3 regions of the Pseudomonas sp. SL4(2022) genome follow, and region 2 is predicted to be linked to each of the others. Evidence: riboswitches for the same ligand, from Rfam matches in the RefSeq annotation. Region 2 holds a riboswitch; each other region holds the start of a gene.
The links. A riboswitch is a leader RNA that binds a small molecule or an ion and turns the genes downstream of it on or off. The one in region 2 is predicted to bind cobalamin.
Positions count from the first base shown of each region.

Region 1: linked by a shared signal. The riboswitch ahead of cobO (cob(I)yrinic acid a,c-diamide adenosyltransferase) and the one ahead of OU997_RS08490 (TonB-dependent receptor) in region 2 are both predicted to bind cobalamin.
Region 3: linked by a shared signal. The riboswitch ahead of OU997_RS04515 (TonB-dependent receptor) and the one ahead of OU997_RS08490 (TonB-dependent receptor) in region 2 are both predicted to bind cobalamin.

Region 1 covers NZ_CP113060.1:4,079,469-4,086,979, reverse strand. Annotated here, with positions in the region: gene ttcA (tRNA 2-thiocytidine(32) synthetase TtcA) at 79-903, shown strand; gene OU997_RS19315 (DNA-3-methyladenine glycosylase I) at 935-1,606, shown strand; gene OU997_RS19310 (NAD-dependent deacylase) at 1,693-2,457, shown strand; gene OU997_RS19305 (C40 family peptidase) at 2,534-3,148, shown strand; gene OU997_RS19300 (C40 family peptidase) at 3,306-3,830, shown strand; gene OU997_RS19295 (O-methyltransferase) at 3,858-4,520, shown strand; gene OU997_RS19290 (hypothetical protein) at 4,527-4,847, shown strand; cobalamin riboswitch at 4,919-5,144, shown strand; gene cobO (cob(I)yrinic acid a,c-diamide adenosyltransferase) at 5,254-5,865, shown strand; gene OU997_RS19280 (cobyrinate a,c-diamide synthase) at 5,862-7,169, shown strand; gene bluB (5,6-dimethylbenzimidazole synthase) at 7,166-7,511, shown strand, end outside.
Region 2 covers NZ_CP113060.1:1,759,574-1,767,084, reverse strand. Annotated here, with positions in the region: gene OU997_RS08505 (FecCD family ABC transporter permease) at 1-423, opposite strand, end outside; gene OU997_RS08500 (ABC transporter substrate-binding protein) at 420-1,373, opposite strand; gene OU997_RS08495 (ABC transporter ATP-binding protein) at 1,370-2,140, opposite strand; gene OU997_RS08490 (TonB-dependent receptor) at 2,140-4,251, opposite strand; cobalamin riboswitch at 4,406-4,611, opposite strand; gene OU997_RS08485 ((2Fe-2S) ferredoxin domain-containing protein) at 4,674-5,390, opposite strand; gene OU997_RS08480 (cobalt-precorrin-6A reductase) at 5,615-6,331, opposite strand; gene cbiE (precorrin-6y C5,15-methyltransferase (decarboxylating) subunit CbiE) at 6,328-7,511, opposite strand, start outside.
Region 3 covers NZ_CP113060.1:970,294-977,804, reverse strand. Annotated here, with positions in the region: gene OU997_RS04520 (cobalamin-binding protein) at 1-185, shown strand, start outside; gene OU997_RS04515 (TonB-dependent receptor) at 223-2,130, opposite strand; cobalamin riboswitch at 2,228-2,441, opposite strand; gene dxs (1-deoxy-D-xylulose-5-phosphate synthase) at 2,508-4,403, opposite strand; gene OU997_RS04505 (carboxyl transferase domain-containing protein) at 4,534-7,511, opposite strand, start outside.

The DNA of each region.
Region 1 (7,511 bases), 2.1 Mb from region 2:
CGTCACGGTGGGGTAGGGCGCGTCACGCTTTCTGCGTAAAATGCCGCATCCTCAACGACTTCCGGATTCCAGCGCACCATGGGTACCCTCTCGGTCAACCAGAACAAACTGCAAAAACGCCTGCGTCGTCAGGCTGGCGAAGCCATTGCCGACTTCAACATGATCGAGGATGGCGACAAGGTCATGGTCTGCCTGTCCGGCGGCAAAGACAGCTACACCATGCTCGATGTGCTGCTGCACCTGCAAAAAGTCGCGCCAATTAAGTTCGAGATTGTTGCGGTGAACATGGACCAGAAGCAGCCGGGTTTTCCTGAGCACGTGCTGCCGGCCTATCTGGAGTCCATCGGCGTGCCGTACCACATCGTCGAGAAGGACACCTACTCGGTGGTCAAGGAGAAAATTCCGGAAGGCAAAACCACCTGTTCGCTGTGTTCACGCCTGCGTCGCGGCACCCTGTACACCTTTGCCGATGAGATCGGCGCGACCAAGATGGCCTTGGGGCATCACCGAGACGACATCCTGGAAACCTTCTTCCTCAATATGTTTTATGGCGGTACGTTGAAGGCCATGCCGCCCAAGTTGCGCGCCGATGACGGCCGCAACGTGGTGATTCGGCCGCTGGCCTACTGCAGCGAGAGCGATATCGAGGCTTACAGCCAGCTCAAGGAATTCCCGATCATTCCGTGCAACCTGTGTGGTTCCCAGGAAAACCTGCAGCGCCAGGTGGTCAAGGAAATGCTGCAGGACTGGGAGCGCAAGTCGCCGGGGCGCACCGAGATCATGTTCCGCGCCCTGCAGAACGTGGTGCCCTCGCAGCTGGCTGACCGCAACCTGTTCGACTTTAAGAGCCTGAAGATCGACGACAGCGCCACGCCGCGTTTCCTCGATGTGATGAACCTCTGATCCAGCGGTTTCCCGGCTCAAGGATTGCTTGATGCGCGATTACAAATGGCTTAACGAATACTGCCTGAACCGCTTTGGCTCGGCCGCAGCGCTGGAGTCGATCCTGCCGCAGCCGCGCAGCATCGAGGAGTTGCGTGCGATCACTGATGATCGCTACCTGTCGGTGCTCAGCCTGCGGATCTTCCGCGCTGGCCTCAAGCACAGTCTGGTGGACGCCAAATGGCCGGCCTTCGAGCAGGTGTTCTTCGGGTTCGACCCGGAGAAAGTCGTGCTGATGGGTGCTGAGCGCCTGGAAAACCTGATGCAGGACGCGCGCATCATTCGCCACCTGGGCAAGCTCAAGAGTGTGCCGCGCAACGCCCAGTTTATTCTTGATGTGCAAAAAGATAAGGGCAGTTTTGGTGCGCTGATCGCCGACTGGCCGGTGAGCGATGTGGTCGGGTTGTGGAAGTACCTGGCCAAGCACGGTTGTCAGTTGGGCGGGCTGTCAGCACCGCGTTTTTTGCGCATGGTCGGCAAGGACACCTTCGTCCCGACCGATGATGTGGTCGCAGCGCTGAAGGCGCAGCAGATCATCGACAAGGCACCGACCAGCTTGAAAGAGCTGGCTGCAGTGCAGGCTGCGTTCAACCAGTGGCAGGCTCAAAGCGGGCGGCCGTTGTGTCAGCTGTCGGTAATGCTGGCACATACGGTCAATCACTGAGCAGGTAGGTGTAGGGTGGATGAGGCGTTTCCATCCGCCATGGCGCTGTTGCAGGGGACGAAAAGAGCGCTGTCTATGCATGAGGGATCGAGATGGACGAGGTTATTGCCCGCGTTGCCCAGGCAGTCGTAGCGGCTGATCGCATCTTGCTGATTACCGGTGCCGGGCTGTCTGCCGATTCCGGTTTGCCCACCTATCGCGGCCTCGGCGGTCTGTATAACGGCCACACAGCGGAAGGTTTGCCGATTGAGGCGGCACTCTCCGGTTCGATGCTGCAGCGTGATCCTGCGTTGTGCTGGAAATACCTGGCGGAGCTGGGCAGGGCCTGCCTGGGCGCGCAAGCCAATGCAGGGCATCACGCGATTGCCGAGCTGCAGCGCAGAAAACCGCAGTGCTGGTTGTTGACCCAAAATATCGACGGCTACCACCGCGCTGCAGGTAGCCCGATGGAGCGGGTTATCGAGATTCATGGTGAGCTGGCGCCGCTGTATTGCCAGTCCTGCGGCGCTGTCGACGCCGAACTGGCGGAGCACCTTGAACGGCCGCTGCCACCCAAATGCCGGCAATGCGCCGGGGTGCTGCGTCCGCCGGTGGTGTTGTTCGAAGAAATGCTGCCTGAGCAGGCCATCACCACACTCTATGCCGAAGTGCGCAAAGGCTTTGAAGTGGTGATCAGTATCGGCACCAGTGCGAGCTTTCCGTATATCGTCGAGCCGCTGCTGCGCACCCGCCAGGCGGGCGGCTTCACCGTGGAGATCAACCCGCAGCGCACCGACTTGAGCGAGCGGGTGGACGTGCATCTACAAGGGCGGGCGTTAGATGTTTTACCGGCACTTCTGAGTCACATTTAGATCCATAGAATTTGCAAATGTATGCCATAGAGGGCATAGTCGTTTACTTGTGAAATTCATCGACACGGTCGTGCCCATGCTCAAACGCCTCGCACCCCTCGTGCCTCTCGCACTTTCCATGGTTCTGGCCGCTTGTGCCAACCACGCACCTCAATCCGTATTGAGTAGTGAGCCCGAAGTCTTCTCTTCAACAGATCTGGCCGGCTTTGATGAACAAGCCAAAGAAGCCGCTCTCGGCGATTTCACCGAAGAAAAATCCTACAAACTGCCACAGCTGGCTGACAGCATCCTGTCCCATGGTCTGTCACTAGTAGGGACGCGTTATCGCTTTGGTGGTGTCTCGGTCAGTTCCGGTTTCGACTGCAGCGGTTTTATTGGTTATTTGTTCAAAGAAGAAGCGGGCATGCAGTTGCCGCGCTCTTCGCGGGACATGATCAATATTGATGCTCCGCTGGTATCACGTGACGAGTTGAAACCGGGCGATCTGCTGTTCTTCAGTACCAGTGGGCGAAATCGCGTCAGTCATGCCGGCATCTACATGGGTGACAACCAGTTCATCCACTCCAGCAGCAGCCGCAGCGGCGGTGTGCGGGTCGACAGCCTGGAAGACCGTTATTGGAAGCGCACTTTCATCGAGGCCAAGCGTGCATTGGCCATGGCACCCGGCGATAACCTGGTGCGTCACCCCTGAGCCTGTGGACGACTGTCCAATGTGCAGTCGCTTCTCAGGTTTGCTCATCTGATGCATCTCGATAGTTTTCAATAACCTGCCAAGTAAAGCTAAAGCTTGCACTACGATGTGCAAGCCGGCAGAGTAGGGCGCATCCCGGCTCAGGATCGCCTTATCCATGACCGCTATTGCCCGTTTCAGCCTGCTGGTCGTCGTCGCGCTGCTCAGCGCCTGCTCCAGTCGTGCACCTGCTCCAATCCCGCCACCCGTTATGCAAACACCCAACAGCAACTTTAACGGCAATGCTGATGACGTGTTGTTTCGCGCCCTGGGCTTGGTCGGTACGCCATATCGCTACGGCGGCAACACTCCGGATGGTGGCTTCGACTGCAGTGGTCTGATTGGTTATGTCTACCGCGATGCCGCGGGCATCAGCTTGCCGCGCTCGACCCGTGATCTGATCAGCATGCGCGTCCCGGCTGTCGGCCGCGACCGCCTGCAAAGCGGTGATCTGGTGTTCTTTGCCACCAATGGCGGCAGCCAGGTCAGCCATGCTGGCATCTACGTCGGCGATGGCCGTTTTGTTCATGCACCTTCCAGCGGCGGCACTGTGCGCCTGGATAGCCTGAGCAATTCGTATTGGCAGCGCACTTATCTAAATGCCAAGCGCGTGTTCTCCCCGGAACTGGCGCGCAACCCCTAACAGCCTTGGTTTGCAGAGGGAGTAGGCATGACTAATCAAACACTCAATCTCGATACCGGCCTGTACCAATACCTGCTGGATGTCTCGCTGCGTGAAACACCGCTGCTCAAGCGCCTGCGTGAGGAAACCGCACAGTTCAGTACTGCTCGCTGGCAGATTGCCCCCGAGCAGGGACAGTTCATGGCCTTGCTGGTACAGCTGACTGGGGCGCGGCGGATTGTTGAGGTCGGCACCTTTACCGGCTATAGCGCCATCTGCATGGCCCAGGCCATGCCCGAGGATGGCTGGTTGATCTGCTGTGATATCCCCGGCGAGTACAACGCCACGGCCGAGCGTTACTGGCTTGAGGCCGGGCTAAGCTCGCGTATCAAGCTGCGCCTGGCTCCGGCCTTACAAACCCTCGCAGCACTGGAGGCTGAAGGTCTGGCTGGCAGTATTGACCTGCTGTTTATCGACGCCGACAAGGTCAATTACCCAACCTATCTGGAACATGCCCTGCGTCTGGTGCGCCAGGGCGGGCTGATCCTGTTCGATAACACCCTGTGGAGCGGGCGTGTGCTTGAGGAAAACCCCGAAAGCGCCGACACCCGAGCCATTCAGGCGCTCAACCTGGCGCTGCGCGATGATCCGCGCCTCGACCTCTCCCTGTTGCCGTTGGGCGACGGCCTGAGTCTTTGCCGTAAACGCTGAACCCGTATGCCTGAACCGATTCGTCTGCCCGAACAACCTGATGCCTGCGAGCTCTGCACCCGCGCTGCCACGTTGACGCGTCACCATCTGATCCCCAAGGCGCTGCACAACAAGGTTTATGTGCAGAAACGCTTCGGTAAAAGTGAGCGCATCAGCGCCACGCTTTGGGTCTGCCGCGCCTGCCACAACCAGATTCACCGGCTGTTCAGCGAAAAGGAGCTGGCGTTGACTTACAACAACCGCGACAGCTTGCTCAGCGATGAGCGTTTGCGAACCTTTGTCGAATGGCTGGCGAACAAGCCTGCGGGCTTTATGCCGAGGCACTGAGCTGCGCTGTTTGTGTACACGTGACGCAATGGGCGGCGCATTCGTTTGACGCTTAATCATGAACTCTCTAACCTTCGCGCCTTGTAGCAGGTGCCCCCAACGCATTGCGTGTGCGGGGTGAAACAGGGAAGTCGGTGCGCTGTGCGTGTGAACGCCCGCTATTCCGACGCTGCCCCCGCAACGGTAAGTGAGTCAAACGCCGCAAGAGCCACTGTGCGTGATGCATGGGAAGGTGCGGTCGTGAGCCATTCGGCTCGCTCACAAGCCCGGAGACCGGCCTGCTGCAGTCCACGGCATCGCGGAGGGCGATGGCTGGCGTGTGGTGTGCGCTGTGCGCAGGCCCGCGCTTTCCCTATCCCCGCATGCTTTTTCCAGCCAGATCGCCCTGTGGCGGTGGAGCAGTGCGATGACTGAATCGATTGAACGGGACGCCCGGCACAAGGCGCGCATGGCCCGCAAAAAAGCCCTTATCGATGAAAAGATTGCCCAGGCCCAGGATGAGTACGGCCTGCTGCTGGTGCACAGCGGCAATGGCAAGGGCAAGAGCAGCAGCGCCTTCGGCATGGTTGCTCGCGCCCTGGGCCACGGCCTCAAGGTGGGCGTGGTGCAGTTTATCAAGGGTGCAGCCAGCACTGGCGAAGAAGCCTTCTTTCGCCGTTTTCCCGATGAAGTCAGCTACCACGTGATGGGCGAAGGCTTTACCTGGGAGACCCAGGATCGCCAGCGTGATATCGACAAGGCGCGCGAAGCCTGGACGGTGGCGGCGCAGCTGCTGAATGATCCGGCCATTGGCCTGGTGGTGCTCGACGAGCTGAATATCGCCCTGAAATACGGATATCTGGAACTCGATGCGGTGCTCGCCGACATTGAAGCGCGGCCGCTGCTGCAGCATGTGGTGGTAACCGGTCGCGGCGCGTTGCCGGGGATGATCGAGGCTGCGGATACCGTGACCGAGATGAGCCTGGTCAAGCATGCGTTCAAGGCCGGGGTTAAGGCGCAAAAGGGAGTCGAATTTTGATCCGCGCCCGCTCTTGCCCCGCGTTATTGATCGCTGCACCGGCCTCCGGCCAGGGTAAGACCACAGTGACCGCTGCCTTGGCGCGTTTGCATGCACGCCAGGGCAAGCGCGTGCGGGTGTTCAAATGCGGCCCGGACTTTCTCGACCCGATGATTCTTGCCCGCGCCAGCGGTGCGCCGGTGTATCAGCTCGACCTGTGGATGGTTGGCGAGGCCGAGAGCCGTCGTCTGCTCTGGGAGGCGGCGGGTGAGGCCGACCTGATTCTGATTGAAGGGGTGATGGGCCTGTTCGATGGCACGCCTTCGGCGGCCGACCTGGCCCGGCACTTTGGTGTGCCGGTGCTGGCGGTGATCGACGGTTCGGCCATGGCGCAGACCTTCGGCGCCATGGCCCATGGCCTGGCGACCTTCCAAGCGGATCTGCCGTTTTCTGGCGTGCTCGGTAACCGGGTTGGCAGTGTGCGGCATGGCGAGATCCTGCGTGATGCGCTGCCGGCCTCGATCCGCTGGTACGGCGCATTACCACGCAGCGCCGAGGTCGGTTTACCGAGCCGCCATCTCGGCCTGGTTCAGGCGGGCGAACTGCTCGACCTGGATGCCCGTCTGGACGCCGCCGCCGATGCTTTGGCTGCCAGTGCCGATACCAGTCTGCCGCCGCCAGTCAGCTTCGCTGCACCAGAGCATGCAAGGCCCGCGCAATTGCTCAAGGATGTTCGGATTGGCGTAGCACGCGACAGCGCTTTTGCCTTTCTCTATCAGGCCAACCTCGATTTGCTGCGCGCACTGGGTGCCGAATTGCAGTTCTTTTCGCCGCTTACAGATGAGCAGTTGCCGGATGTCGACAGCCTGTATCTGCCCGGCGGTTACCCGGAGTTGCACCTGTCCACGCTTGAAGCCAACCAGCCCATGGCCGAGGCAATCCGCGCTCACCACGAGGCAGGCAAACCGATCCACGCCGAGTGCGGCGGCATGCTCTATCTACTCGACAAACTGACCGACAAACAGGGCGCCAGCGGGCAGATGCTCGGTTTGCTAAACGGCGAGGCGACCCTGCAACCACGCATGACCGCCATGGCCTTGCAACAGGCTGAGCTGCCGGAAGGGCTGCTGCGCGGCCACAGTTTTCACTACTCGGCGCTCAGCAGCGAACTACAACCACTGACCCGTGGCGAGTGCCCGAACTATAAGCGCACCAGTGAGGCGGTCTATCGTCAGGGGCGGATGACCGCCTCCTATATTCACTTCTATCTGCCGTCCGACCCGGTTGCCGCTGCCGCGCTGTTTTGTCCCGGTGCGCCGGCATGAGTGAGCAGGCCTTCAGTGCCGAAGAGCGCGCGGCGGTGTACCGCGCCATCGCTGAGCGCCGCGATATGCGCCATTTCAGCGGTGGCGAGGTGGCTCCCGAGTTGCTCGCGCGCTTGCTCGAAGCTGCGCATCAGGCGCCCAGCGTGGGCTTGATGCAGCCCTGGCGGTTTATTCGCATCACCCGTCCGGCCTTGCGCGAAGCGATCCACGGCCTGGTAGAGGAGGAACGCACGCGCACCGCCGAGGCGTTGGGCGAGCGCAGCGACGAGTTTATGCGGCTGAAAGTCGAGGGTATTCGCGACTGCGCCGAACTGTTGGTGGTGGCCCTGATGGAGGGCCGTG
Region 2 (7,511 bases):
CATGCTCACCAGCGCGCCGACAAAGGCCGCCAGCGGCAGGCTGAGCAGGCCGATAAATTCCCCCAGGTACAGCACCACAATCACCGCACCGAACGCCGCACCGGAACTGACCCCAAGCAGATGTGGATCGGCCAGCGGGTTGCGCGTCACCGCCTGCAGCGCCGTGCCGACCAGCGCCAGCCCGGCCCCCACCAGCGCACCGAGCACCACCCGTGGCGCACGGATCAGCCAGACGATGCTGTCCTGAGCGCTGCTCACCGCCTGCGCCGGCTGCAGGTCGAACAGGCGCTGACCCAAAATCTCCAGCACACGCGGCAAGGGCACTGGCGCGGCGCCAAAGCCCAATGACGCCGCGCAGGACAGGCCCAGCGCCAAGGCCAGCACCAGCAGCAACAAACGGTAAGCGTGCGGGCTGCGAATCATCGGGCAAAGGCCTGCGGGTGCAGCGCCGCGGCCAGGGTTTCGATGGCGGCGGCGTTTTCCAGGCTCGGTGTCACCGCCAGGTACGGCAGCACCACAAAGCGCTGTTCACGGATCGCCGTCAGCCCCTGCAAGGCCGGATGCTGTAGGAGGAAATCACGCTTCTGCGCCGCGCTGCGCTCGCCGTAATCGACGATCAGAATCACCTCGGGGTCGCTGCTGATTACCGCTTCCCAGCCGACGCGCACCCAGCTCGCGGCCAGCCCGTCCATCACATTGCGCCCCCCCGCCGCCTCGATCAAAGCCTGGGGCATGGCCAAACGGCCGGCGGTAAACGGGCTTTCCTCGCCGCTGTCGTAGAGAAATACCCGTGGCGCCGGACCGCTGTCGGCCAGGCGGGCACGCACCGCCGCCACCCGTTGCTGCATGCCCAGCACCAGCGCCTCGGCGCGCGGCTCTACGGCAAAGATGCGGCCGAGGTTGTGCAGGTCGGTGTAGACATCCTCCAGGCTGGCTACCCGGCGTGGCATGACATGAGCGCAGGACTCGCTCAGCTCGTACACCGGAATGCCGAACCGCGCCAGGCTGGCCGGGGTGACTTCACCGCCGACGCGCATGCCGTAGTTCCAGCCGGCGAAGAAGAAATCCGCCTCGGCGTTGAGCAGGTTTTCCAGTGACGGGTGCCGCGCCGCGAGCTCGGGCAAATCGGCCAGCTGCGCCATCAGCGTGGGGTTGGGGGTTTTCCAGGCGCTGATGCCGCTGTAGCCGACCATCCGCGATTTCAGCCCGAGGGCCAGCAGCATGCCGGTCAGGTTGATGTCCTGACTGACGGCGCGCTGCGGCGGCTGCTCGATGGTCAGCTGACGGTCGCAGCTGGTGACGGTAACCGCCTGGGCGGGCAGGGTCGCGCCCAGCAACGGCAGGCACAAGGCGTAAGGCAGAAAACGCTTCATGGATTGATCCAGGTAATACGCGGGTGCCCCGCGAGGGGATGACGGTCGACCAGCGCCTGCACGCCATACACCTCGGCCAGCAGCGCTTGCGTCAGCACTTCGGTTGGAGTGCCGCTGGCCACCACGCGGCCGTGGTCGAGCACATACAGGCGGTCGCAGAAGGCCGCCGCCAAATTGAGGTCGTGGAAGCTGGCCAGGGTTGCCAGGCCGAGGGTTTTGATCAGCCGCAACAGTTCCAGCTGATAACGCGGATCAAGGTGGTTGGTCGGCTCGTCGAGGATCAGCAGCGTCGGCTGCTGCACCAGGGCGCGGGCCAGTAGCACGCGCTGCTTCTCGCCGCCGGAGAGATGAGCGAAGGCCTGGCACTTGTGCTCAGTCAAACCGACCCGCGCCAGGGCCTGCTCGACCAGAGCGTGATCGGCCTGATCATCACCATCGAACAGGCCCTTGTGCGGCGTGCGGCCCATGGCGGCGACTTCGGCCACGGTGAGGCCGAAGTCCTGGGGAAACTCCTGCAACACCACCGCCACCCGCTGCGCGCACCAGCGCGGCGAGCGGCTCCACAGCGCTTCGCCGTCCAGCTCCACCGAGCCTTGATCGGGCCGCTGAAAGCGGTAGGCGCAGCGCAGCAGGCTGGTCTTGCCGCTGCCATTGGGGCCGAGCAGGCCGACCAGCTGACCGTCGCCCACCGCCAGCTCGATGCCGTCGAGCAAGGCCTGCTCACCGTTGGGCGACCAGGCCAGCTCGCTGATCTGCAAGCGCGCCATCAGAAACGGTAATCGGCAGTGACGAACAACGAACGCGGTGCGCCCAGGTACCACTGCTGGCCATCGCTGCTGCCGCTGGTGGCGTACTGGCGGTCGAACAGGTTGTTCAACTCCAGGCCCAGACGCACATCCGCCTGCACCTGCCAGCCGACAGTGGCATCGACCACGGTGTAGCTCGGCAGCGTCACGCTGTTCGCCGTGTCGGCGTAGCGCGCATCGACATAACGTGCGCCGACCCCGGCATCCACCTGCTCACTCAGCGCCTTGCTCAGCCACAGGTTGGCGGTGCGCCGTGGCACGTTGGTCGGCCGATTACCGCTGCGGTCACCCCCGGCCTCCGTGAAGTCGTCGTACTCGGCACGCACCCACGCGGCGTTGGCCGAGACCTGCCAACCCTGGCCCAGCGCCAGCTCCAGGGTGGCTTCCAGGCCGTCGGAAGACTGCTGGCCGATTTGTTCGGTCGGCGCGGTCGGGGTGGCGCGGCTGAGCAGCTTCTCCTTGACGATGTGGTAAGCGGCCAACGTCCATTCGCCCTGGCCATTCCAGAACGCCTGCTTAAGGCCGATTTCGGTCTGCTTGGCCTCGCTCAGGTCGAACTGCTGCTGCGTCGGATTGAGCGTCAGCAGGTTGCTCACGCCTTCGGTGCTGGTGGCGTACTGGCCGTACAGCGACAGCTCGGGCGTGACCTCGAAGACCAACCCGGCACGCCAGTTGTCGCCCGTCAGGCTGCGGTCGGCGCTGCTGTCGTTCAGCAGGTTGTCGCGCTGGATATGCAGCTGATCGCGGCGCACACCGCTGACCAGCGACAGGCGTTCGGTCAGCTGAGTGCGGTTCTCGGCGAACAGCGAGAACTGCCGCGCCAGGTTGCGTTCGCGCGGCCCATACCCCAGCGGATCGGTGCTCTGGTACTGACCGCCACCGCTGCCGGCGAGCGGCACGCTGTCCGTGAAGCTGCTGGCAAAGTCGTGCTGGCGGGCGAAGTGGATGCGGTTGTAATCCACGCCCACCACGCTGCGGCTCTCCAGGCCGAACAGGGCGTGCTCCAGGGTGAAGGTCTGGCGGTCGCCGACCTGCTCCTGGGTGTGCTTGATCTCGTAGAAATCGCTGCGCTTGACCTGATCACCCGGCTGCCAGCGATAGGACTCGGCATTACGCCAGTAACGCTGGGTCTTGATGTAGTAGAGCTGGTTGCTGGCGCTCAGGGCATCGTTGATGCGCCAGTCACTGACCAGTCGGGTGATCTGGTCGTTGTAGCGAACCTCGGCGTTATCAACGTTGTAATTACGCTCGCGCAGGCGCTCGCGGTACTGGCCGGCGACCAGCGGCGTGCCCAGGTAGCGCTGCGGGTCCTGATCGCCGTGATCATGAGACAGGGTAAAGCTCAGCGCATCGCTGGCATCCCAACGCAAGGCGGCGCTCAGCGCCTGGCTCTGCGACTCACCGTCATCGACCCAACCGTTGCTGGCCAGCTGATTGAGGTTGAGGCGGTAGCTCAGTGCATCGCTCAGCGAGCCGCCGCTGTCCAGCGCAGCCTGGCGGCGGTCGTCGCTGCCGTAGCCGAGGCGCAGCTGGTTGCTGATGGCGCCGCTGAACGGCTTTTTCGGCACCACGTTGATCACCGCGCCGGTCGCGCCTTCACCGTAGAGCACCGAGGCCGGGCCGCGTAGCACGTCAACGCGCGCCACCGACCAGGTGTCGACCGGGAAGGTCACGGTGCCGGCCCCGACATACTGACGGGTGCCGTCATACAGCTGCATGGTCGCACTGTGCCCGGTAAAGCCACGCGCCGACAGCGCGGTGCCGCCATTGCCAGGGCTGCCGATGCTGCTGATGCCAGGGGTGCGGGTGACCGCGTCCTGCACGCTGAGGTTGTTACGCCCGCGCACCTGCGCGCCGCTCAGGCTGCTGGTGCTGGCCGGGGTTTGCAGGGCGCTCAGGCCCAGGCGCGAACCGCTGCTGGTGGGCGTATGCAGATCGCTTTCGCCCTCCGCAGCAGCCTTGGCCTGAACGGTCGTGGCCGGCAAATTGACCGGGGGCTCGCCCGCCACAGCCGTACCGGCCAGGCACAGGGCAAGGGAAACAGAGAGTTGAGACAGGGGATAGCGCGCCATGATGCTTCCATCGCAAAAGGGATAGGCACGGCAATCCCGATGGAAACGCGCAACAGCAAAACACGGGCGCACAGGCACCCACGATCGGCGTCAACGCCCGCCCACCGCGGGTTGCCAAACAGTTGGGAGTTGCCGCTGCATCACGGGCAGCGCACAACATCCCTAAGAATCAGGCCGGTCTCCGGGCTTACGAGGGTCATGAAGCCATCGCCTTCCCATGCAGAAACTGCACAGTGGCATCGTGATGACGTCGCTCGCTTACCGTTGCGGGGGCAGCGTCGGACTGGCCCAAAGGGCGCACCGACTTCCCGTTTAACCTCACGCGCGGCGGCGTGAGACACCTGAAACGGCGCGGATATGACCATTCAGGCCGATCCGCGTCAAGTTTTTAGCTGTTGCCGAATGGCTCTACAGCAGTCTTCTCAGCCCTTATCAATGCGCAGCTCGGGCACGGCGCGGCCGGCCACCAGGCGCTCATCGACCAGGCGGATCAGCTCGGCTTCATCGCGCACGCGGAACCACTCACCGGCCGGATAGAGACTGGCGGTCGGGCCCAGATCGCAGGGGAACTGGCACTGCGTACGGGTGATATGCACCCCGCCCTCGCACTCCAGTTTGCCGGCGGCCTTGAGCCGTTGGCGCAGGTTTTTCCACAGGTCCAGCGCACCGCGCCGGGTGCAGCGCGGGCCGTTGCACAGCAGCAGGCGCTGCGCGTGCGGCGGAATCTGCGACCAGGCGTGATGCCCCGGCACGGCGGCCACCCCCACACAGGGCAGGTGCAGCTCGGGACGCTCGATCAGCGCGCAGGCAGCCTCCACCGGCAGGCCTTCAGCCTGGCCAATGGCGCTGGCGACAAACAGCTGCTCAGGGTTGGCCTGCTGGCACAGTTCGCTGCGCAGCCAATCGAGGTGCGGGCTGCTGCTTTGCGGCTCCAGGTCGATCACCAGCAACGGCCGCTCAGCCTCGGCCACGCGCTGCCAAAGCGACGCATAGCCCGCGCTGGTATCGACGATATCGGCCAGCGCCGCTTCCCCGCGTAGCTCAACCAGACGGCGGCGCAGCAGCTCGGCAAACGAGCCCTCGGCCAGGTCGGGGCCGACAAACAGAATGCGGGCGTAAGGGGAAACGGGCGTGGTCATGGCGGCCTCCAAAGCGGGGCGGCAGTCTAACAGGCGCTGTTTTCCGTTGGGCAACCCAGCCGCCCCGTAGGGTGGTTAGGCGCATAGAACAGGTCGTGAGCCAGCTGCATTGCCCGATGCGCCGAAACCCACCGTGGCAGACTCAGCCGCTATTCGATGGGTGACGCGCTGCGCAGGACTCAGTCGCTGTCCGCCTGACCGTCGATTGGCAGCGCTAACCCATCCTACGACAGCGCCTCGGCCAGCGCTTCAAGGCTGACAAACTCGCGATCCACCGCTGGCAACTCGGGCCGACGCAGCAGCAATACCGGCAAACCCAACTCCCGCGCCACCTGCAGTTTCGGCTCGGTGGACTGGCTGCCGCTGTTCTTGCTGATCAGCACATCGGTGCCTAAACGAGCAAATAACGCACGCTCCTCATCCAGCGCAAACGGCCCGCGCGCGCCGATAATCTCCGCACGCGGCACGCCTTGCTGGGCCGTCAGGCAGCGCACGGTCCAGTGCTGATGCGGGGGAATCTCATGCAGGTGTTCCAGCGGCTCGCGACCGAGGGTAAACAGCGGGTGCTGAAAGCTTTGCAGCGCCGCAACCAGCCCGGCCCAGTCGTCCACTTCGCGCCAATCATCACCCTCGCCGGCCTGCCAGCCGGGGCGGCGCAGCGCCCAGCAGGCAATCCCGCTCAGCTCGGCGGCGCGGGCGGCATTGCCGCTGATCTGCGCGGCATAGGGGTGGGTCAGGTCGAGCAGCAGTTCGATGCCCCGCAGGCGGATAAACGCCGCCAATCCTTCCGCCCCGCCAAAGCCGCCAACACGCACCTGACAGGGCAAATCATCCGGCACCCGGCCCAGCCCGGCCAGGCTGTAGATGCTTTCAGGGTCAAGGCGGCGCGCCAGACGCAAGGCCTCGGTGGTGCCGCCAAGCAGGAGGATGCGCGGGCTCACGGCTTGCGCACCACCAGCAGGGTGATCGGCAAGGCGCTGCGCCAGGTGTCGAAGCCGCCCAGCGGCTGCGCCTGGGCCACGCTGATGCGCGTCAGCTCGCCGCCCACCTGCTCGCGCCAGGCCACCAGCGCCGCTTCGCTTTGCAGGGTCACGGCATTGGCCAGCAAACACCCACCCGGCTTGAGGCTGGCCCAGCACTGCTCGAGCACGCCAGGGATGGTCACCCCGCCACCAATAAAGATCGCATCCGGCGCGGCCAATCCGGCCAAGGCTTCGGGCGCGCGGCCGGCCACCAATTGCAAGCTGGGCACGCCGAGGGCATCGCGGTTGTGCTGGATATGCGCCTGACGACTGGCGTCAGCCTCGATGGCCAGCGCCCGGCAGCTGGGGTGCGCGCGCATCCACTCAATGCCGATGGAGCCGCAGCCGGCGCCGACATCCCAGAGCAGCTCACCAGGTTGCGGCGCCAGGCGCGCCAGGGTGATAGCGCGCACATCGCGTTTGGTCAGCTGGCCGTCGTGCTGATAAGCATCGTCCGGCAAACCTGGCGTGAGCGGCAGCAAACGCGCACAGGCGCCCGCCACACAGTCGATTGCCAGCAGATTGAGGTCAGCGACGTGCGGCGCGGTCCAATCACTGGCCAGGCCGTCGATGCGACGCTCCTGATCGCCGCCCAGATGCTCCAGCACGGTCAGCCGGCTGGGGCCAAAACCGCGTTCACGCAGCAACTCGGCCACCGCCGCCGGGCTCTCGCCGTCATTGCTCAACAGCAGCAGCCGCGCGCCGGGGAAAATCTGCGCCTGCAGCGCCGCCAACGGCCGCGCCACCAGCGACAGCACCGTCACGTCCTGCAGTGGCCAACCCAGGCGAGCAGCAGCCAGTGAGACGGATGAGGGCGCAGAGAACACCCGCAATTCATCCGCCGGCAGCTGCCGCGCCAGGCTCGCACCCACGCCATAGAACAGTGGGTCACCGCTGGCCAGCACGCACACCGGCATCCCGCGCCGCGCCATTACCGGCTCCAGGCTAAAGGGGCTGGGCCAGCGCTCGTGCTGCCCTGGCAGATCGCTGGGCAGCAGCGCCAGCTGGCGTGGGCTGCCGACAATCCACTGCGCCTCGCCCAGCGCCTGGCGCGCTGCCTCACCCAGCCCGGCGTAACCGTCTTCACCAATGCCCACCA
Region 3 (7,511 bases), 790 kb from region 2:
GCAACCCGGAGGTGATTCTGGCCAGTGTGCAGGCGCAACTGGATGCCTGGCGAGTATGGCCGGGACTGGCAGCGGTGGAGCGTCAACAACTGTGGCGTGTGCCGGACGATGGTCTGGAGCGGCCGAGCTTTCAGATGCTGGCCGCGATCGAAGCGCTGTGCGAGCGCCTGGCGAGCGCCCGCTAAACCATGGCCCTGAGCCTGCCCGCTCAGGGCCTGTCACTCAGAAGCGGTAGCCCAGGCTGAGCTTGACCTGCTCTTCGGCCGCCGGGTAGCTGCTGGCGCTGCTGGCAAAGACATCGTAGCGTTTGCCGGTGAGGTTATTCAGGCGCAATGTGCTGCTGAACTGTCTGTAGTTGTAGCTCAGCGCTGCATTGATCAGGGTATAGCCGCCGGCCTGCTGCTGATTGTTGGCATCGTCCCCTGAGTAATAGCGGCGCCCGGTGTACACGGCTTCCAGATACGTGTGCAGCCCTTGAATGATCCGGTAGTTGAGGTGCGCACTGGCCGTGTTGCGGGCCACCCATGGCACGCTGTTGCCCTGGAAGGAGCCTGCACGAAATTCCGCATCGGTAAAGCTGTATTGGCCGCCGATGCTCAGGCGCTCGCTCAATTGGCGCTCTGCCTCCAGTAGCAGTCCGTCACGGCGGGTTTTATCCAGATTGATATTGGCGCCGCGACCATTCCAGCTGTTGGGGTTGGCAATCAGTGCGTCGTAGAGCAGTTCGTCCTGCAAATCCAGTCGATACAGCGTTGCTTGATAGCGCTGCACGCCGTCTTGCCACTCGACGCCGCTTTCCCAGGACACACCGGTTTGCGGTTTGAGGAACTCGACCCCCGGCAGGACAAAGGCATTGTCGTCCACGTTGGCCCAGCGCAGCACGTCCTCACGCTTGAGAAACAGGCGCGTCTCTTGGTTGGCTTGCCAGTTCAGGCCGATGCTGGTGCTGTCTTCGCGATCCTTGTGCTGTTTGCGGCTCGCCTTGTTATGGTCGTCCGCTTCGCTGCTGCGGTAGCCGGCAGTAACCGTTACGCCGCGCCCAAGCCCCTGGCTTAACTGGCTATACCAGTCGCGCTGGGTCTGCTGGAAGTCGGTGCCCCAGGATGATTGGGCGTCACTGCTTATGTGGTCGTGGCCAAGTAGCCATTCTCCAGCGCCAAGGCTGTTGCCGTAGCGTGCACTCAACCTGGGGCTGATGCTTTCCGTGCGGGTGTCCTGGGTAAAGCGGCTGGGAGCGGCAAAGCTGCCAACGCTGTCCTGATCGCTGTGGCTGTAGTCGAGGTTGCTCGTCCAGGTGTCATCCAGTTGCTGTTCCAGGGCAAAACGATGAACCTGCGTCTTGCTGTCGTTCCAGGCCGTCGAGTCGCTTTGCTTGCGGTCTGCATGGCGCTGCGCCCTGCTCATGGCATTGGGGTACAGCAGTTCATCGTCGACCGTCTGGTACTCATACAGTGCATGGCCACTGTCATGGTCATGGCGCAGACGGGCGAAGGCGTTGCTGTAGCTGGCGTTGTTATGGTCGCGGTAGTTGTCGGCCGTACGCGACTCGCCGCTCAGGTAAGTCGAAAATCCACCGCCGAGTTGCTGGTAGATATGCCCGCGCAAGGCCTCCAGATCATGGCTGCCGCGACTGGCTTCGAGATAGCCCTCGTTGCGGCTTGGGGTGCGGGTAACGATGTTGATGACGCCGCCCACCGCCTGGTCGCCATACAGTACGGTGCCGGCGCCGCGGATGATCTCGATGCGTTCGATATTACCCAGTGGCACGCTGTTGAGGTCAGCGCCTGCCTGGCTGGGTTGGTTAAGGCGGCGACCATCCACCAGAATCAGGGTGTTGTTTACCGCATTTTCGCCAAAGCCACGCAGGCTGAAGGTGGCTCGGCTGCCATCGCCAATGGTGTCGCGGACTTGTATCCCCGCCTCAGCACGCAGCACATCGAGTAACGAGTGAGCGGCAGATTGCTCAATCTGTTGGCGGTCAATCACCCTGACGCTGGCCGGTGCCTGGGTTTGCAGGGGCGTGGCGCGGGTAATCACCAGCGGTTGGGCCTGATAGGGCGGGTTGGCTTCGTTGGCCAGGGTCAGGCCTGGGGCCAGTGTGACAGCCAGAGCAAGGCGAGATAATTTCACAGGAAATCCTCAAAAGATCGAACGACTTTTGAGGAGGGCAGGGGCAAGAACGGGCGCGCAAACGCTGCCTGAGCTTGACGGTGATGCCCTCCGCAACACCAGTCACATCCAGCAAGGCCGGTCTCCGGGCTCTCGACGTGCGCCGCCTCGCCTTCCCGGGATAACCCAGTGGCGTTGAGGTGACGTGCAGAACGACTCTGCGGTCGATTACCGTTGCGGGGGCAGCGCCGGGATGGTTCGTCAGAACGCACCGGCTTCCCGTTTAACGCCGCTTCACTGTAGAAGGGCGCACCTTGGCGGAAGTAAAACGCCGCGCACCTTAATGCGCGGTTGGATGAATTACAAGCAAGCCTGGCTCAGCCCTGGATGAGCGGTATTCATGCGCAAGGGCTGGCGAGGCGCGCGCGGATGGCGGCCTCGATGCCGGCGGCATCCAGCCCGCATTCGGCGAGCATCTGCGCTGGCTTGGCGTGTTCGACGTAGTAGTCCGGCAGCCCCAGGTGCAGCACCGGTTTGAGGATGCCAGCGTGGGCGAGGAACTCGCTGACGGCACTGCCAGCGCCGCCCATTACGCTGTTCTCTTCGAGGGTCACCAGCAGTTCGTGGCTGGCGGCCAGCTGGCGCACGAGCGCTTCATCCAGCGGTTTAACGAAGCGCATGTCGACCACTGTTGCATCCAGCACTTCGCCGACCTTGAGGGCTTCGGCCAGTTGTACGCCAAAGACCAACAGGGCGGTTTGCTTGCCGTGGCGGCGAACGATGCCCTTGCCGATTTCCAGCGGTTCCAGGCCCGGCTCGATGGCGGCATTCGGACCGCTGCCACGCGGATAGCGCACGGCGGCGGGGCCATTGAACAGGTGACCGGTGGTGAGCATGCGGCGCAGTTCGTTTTCATCGCTCGGTGTCATCACCAGCATGCCGGGGATGCAGCGTAGGTAGGAAATATCAAAGCTGCCGGCGTGGGTCGGGCCGTCTTCGCCGACCAGACCGGCGCGGTCGATGGCGAACAGCACGTCGAGGTGCTGCACGGCCACATCGTGAATCAGCTGGTCATAGGCGCGCTGCAGGAAGGTCGAGTAAATCGCCACCACCGGCTTGGCACCGTCGCAGGCCATGCCGGCGGCGAGGGTCACGGCATGCTGTTCGGCGATGGCGACGTCGAAATAGCGCTCGGGATAACGCTCACTGAACGCCACCAGATCCGAGCCTTCCTTCATCGCTGGCGTAATGCCAAGCAGGCGCGGGTCTGCAGCCGCCATGTCACACAGCCATTGGCCGAACACGCTGGAGTATTTCGGGCCGCTGGCTTGCTTGGGGGCGGCCGGCGCGTTGATCGGCTCCAGCTTGGTGATCGCGTGGTAGCCAATCGGGTCGGCCTCAGCCGGGGCGAAGCCCTTGCCCTTTTTGGTCACCACATGGAGGAACTGCGGGCCGTCGAGGTCGCGCATATTGCGCAGGGTGGCGAGCAGCGTGGGCAGGTCGTGGCCATCGATGGGGCCGACATAGTTCCAGCCCAGCTCTTCGAACAGGGTGCCGGGCACCAGCATACCTTTGGCGTGTTCTTCGACCTTGCGTGCGATTTCCCAGGCACCCGGCAGGTGCGAGAGGATTTTCTTGCTGCCCTCACGCATGTTCGAGTACGTGCGGCTGGAGATGATCTTGGCCAGGTAGTTGGACAGGCCGCCGACGTTCTTGGAAATCGACATGTCGTTGTCGTTGAGGATCACCAGCATGTTGGCACCCACGTCGCTGGCGTGGTTCAGCGCCTCGAAGGCCATGCCGGCGGTCATGGCGCCGTCACCGATCACCGCCACGGCCTTGCGCTTGCTGTTCTGCAGGCGGGCGGCGATGGCCATGCCCAGGGCGGCGCTGATGCTGGTGCTGGAGTGGCCGACGCCAAAGGTGTCGTACTCGCTTTCCGAACGGCGCGGGAAGGCGGCGATGCCGTCCTTCTGCCGTAGGCTGCCCATCTGCTCGCGGCGGCCGGTAAGGATCTTGTGCGGGTAGGCCTGATGGCCCACATCCCACACCAGGCGATCATCCGGGGTGTCGAAAACGTAATGCAGGGCCACGGTCAGCTCGATCACGCCGAGGCCCGCGCCGAAATGCCCGCCCGTCTGCCCGACCGTATACAACAGGTACTGGCGCAATTCGTCGGCCAGGGTTTCCAGCTCTGCTTCGCCCAGGCGGCGTAGCTCGTCCGGCGTATTGGCGCGGTCTAGAAGGGGCGTCAGCGGGCGCTCACGGGGAATCTCGTGGAAGGTCGTCGGCATCAGGCAGATCGTTATAGGTGCAAAAGATGCGGCAGTTTACCCGAAGCGCCGGAAACTGCCCAAACATGGTTCGGCCTAACACGCCTGAGCCTGGATGCATTCCACCTCTGCATCCAGACGCGACAGCGACCTACCAGGTATCGACCGAGCGCTTCTTGCCTGTGCGGGCAGCGGGTTGTGCTGTGGCATTAAGGCCGCGCAGTAGCCAGGCGCGGGTTTCCACAGGGTCGATCACTGCATCGATCTCCAGGAAACTGGCCATATTGATGCCCTTGCCGTTCTCGTAGGCCTTGGCCACCAGCTTGTCGAACAGCTGTTGGCGTGCCGCCGGTTCTTCGACGGCGGCCAGTTCCTTGGCAAACCCCAGGCGCACCGCACCTTCCAGGCCCATTGCACCGAATTCGGCACTGGGCCAGGCGATGGTGAACAGCGGCGAATGGAAGCTGCCGGCAGCCATGGCCTGAGCGCCGAGACCGTAGCCTTTGCGCAGCACTACGGTGAAAAACGGCACGGTCAGGCTGGCGGCGGCGACAAACATGCGCGAGACATGGCGCACCGTGGCCTGTTTCTCGGCCTCCGGGCCGACCATAAAGCCGGGGGTGTCGCACAGCGACAGCAATGGGATATCGAAGGCATCGCACAGCTGCATAAAACGTGCGGCCTTGTCGCCGGCGACTGCGTCGATGGCGCCGCCGAGGTGCGCGGGGTTGTTGGCCAGCAGGCCGAACGGCTTACCTTGGATGCGGATAAACCCAGTGATCAGGCCGGGCGCAAACTCGCGGCGCAGTTCCAGCACGCTGTCCCTGTCGGCGAGGGTGGCGATCACTTGGCGGATGTCATACACGCGCAAACGGTTTTCCGGGATCAGCTGGCGCAGCTCGCGCTGATCGGCGCAATCCCATTCGCTGAGCGCTCCCTGGAAGTAGCTCAGGTACTGCTTGGCCACCTGCACCGCTGCGGCTTCATCGGCCACCCGTACGTCGATGACGCCATTGGTGCCCTGCACGCTCACCGGGCCGACCTGTTCCGGTTTAAAGCTGCCCAGGCCGCCGCCTTCGATCATCGCCGGACCGGCCATGCCGATGGTTGCGTCCTCCGTGGCGATAATCACATCGCAGCAGCCGAGCAGGGCGGCGTTGCCGGCAAAGCAGCGTCCGGACACCACGCCTACCAGCGGCACCAGGCCGGAGAGCTTGGCCATGCCGACAAAGGTGTGGCAGTCCAGCCCGGCTACGCCGACGAAATCGGTATCGCCCGGCCGGCCGCCGCCACCCTCGGCAAACAGCACCACCGGCAAGCGCCACTGCGCGGCGAGGCCGAGCATGCGGTCGGTCTTCTTGTGGTTCATCACCCCCTGGGTGCCGGCAAACACGGTGTAGTCGTAGGCGATGGCCATGCAGCGTGCAGCCTGGTCGCCGAATGCCTTGGCGTTGACCGTGCCGGTGCCGGCCACCAGGCCATCGGCCGGGCTCTGTTCGATCAGCTCGGCCAGCGAGCGCCGACGCCGTTGTGCGGCAATCGCCAGGGCGCCGTATTCGCTGAAACTGCCGTCGTCCAGCAGGTCCGCCAGGTTCTCGCGCACGGTGCGCTGGCCTGTCTTGCGCCGTTTGGCTACGGCGGCAGGACGGCGTACATCGGTGAGGAGCGCGTGGCGTTCGAGCACTTCGGCCAGGTCCGCACGGATATGCTCGAGGTCCAGGCTCTGTTCGCTCTGGTGGGCAGCAGCGTCAACCTCGGCGGGTTCGATAAACAGCAGCGGCTGGCCTTCATTGAGCGCGCTGCCGATCTGCACGGCCAACTGGCGGACGATGCCGCTGTGGCTGGCGGTGACCACAAACTCCATTTTCATCGCCTCCAGCACAGCAAGGCTCTGGCCGACAGTCACCGCATCGCCTTCGGCCACGTCCAGGCTGACCACCACACCCGTGCTGTGGGTCAGCAGGGGCAGGCAGCCTGACGGTGCGTCCGCGACTGTTTCAGCGGCTGGGCCGGCGCTCTGCGTAGCGGCAAAAAAACGGTGCGGATGAGCCTGGTCTTGCACGGCCAGCAGCTCGTTCAGATGGCTTTCGACAAAGCGCGTGGTCAGCTGATAGCTCGCCACCTGCGGTAGGCGCAGCAGGTTCTGCAGCAGGTGTAGGTTGCTCGCCACGCCTTCCAGGCGAAATTCGCACAGTGCACGGTAGGCGCGGCGCAGCGCGCTGGGGTAGTCCGGTGCATGGGCGATCAGCTTGGCCAGCAGTGAGTCGTAACTGGGGCTGACCGGGTAGCCGGCGTAACCATAGCCATCCACACGCAGACCGGGACCGCTGGGCGGCTGGTAGGCCGTCAGGGTGCCAGCGGCCGGGCGGGTGCTGCCATCGGCACTCATGCTTTCCAGGTTGATCCGCAGCTGCACGGCGCAGCCATTAAGCGGCGGTGGTTGCAGCAGGCCGAGCTCGGCCAAGGTGTGGCCGGCGGCCAGTTTGAGCTGGGTGTGCAGCAGATCGACGCCGGTGACCTGCTCGGTGACGGTGTGCTCGACCTGAATGCGCGGGTTGGCTTCCATAAAGTAAAAGCGTTCTGGCTGCTCGGCATCCAGCAGAAATTCGAAGGTGCCCAGGCCCTGGTACTTCGCTGCACCGGCTAGTTTCAGCGCGGCCGCGATCATCCCTTCGCGGGTGGCCGCGGGCAGGTCCGGGCTGGGGGCGATTTCCACCAGCTTCTGCTGGCGACGTTGCAGGCTGCAGTCGCGCTCCCACAGATGGCTCACCGCGCCCGTGCTGTCGCCCAGTACCTGAATTTCGATATGCCGGGCCTGGTTGACCAGCTGTTCGATATACAGCGCATCGTTGCCAAAGGCGGCGCGGGCTTCGGATTGGCAGCGGGCAAAGGCCTCGTCCAGCTCGTCAGCACTGAACACCGGGCGCATGCCACGGCCGCCGCCACCCGCCAGGGCCTTGAGCATGACGGCGTCATGTTCAACGAGAAAGCCACGGGCTTCCTCCAGGCTGATCGGCCGATTGATCCCCGCCACCAGCGGCACGGCGCAGCGTTCGGCTAACGCCCGCGCCGCGGCCTTATCGCCAAACAGTTGCAGCACCTCGCTGCTGGGGCCGACAAAACACAGCC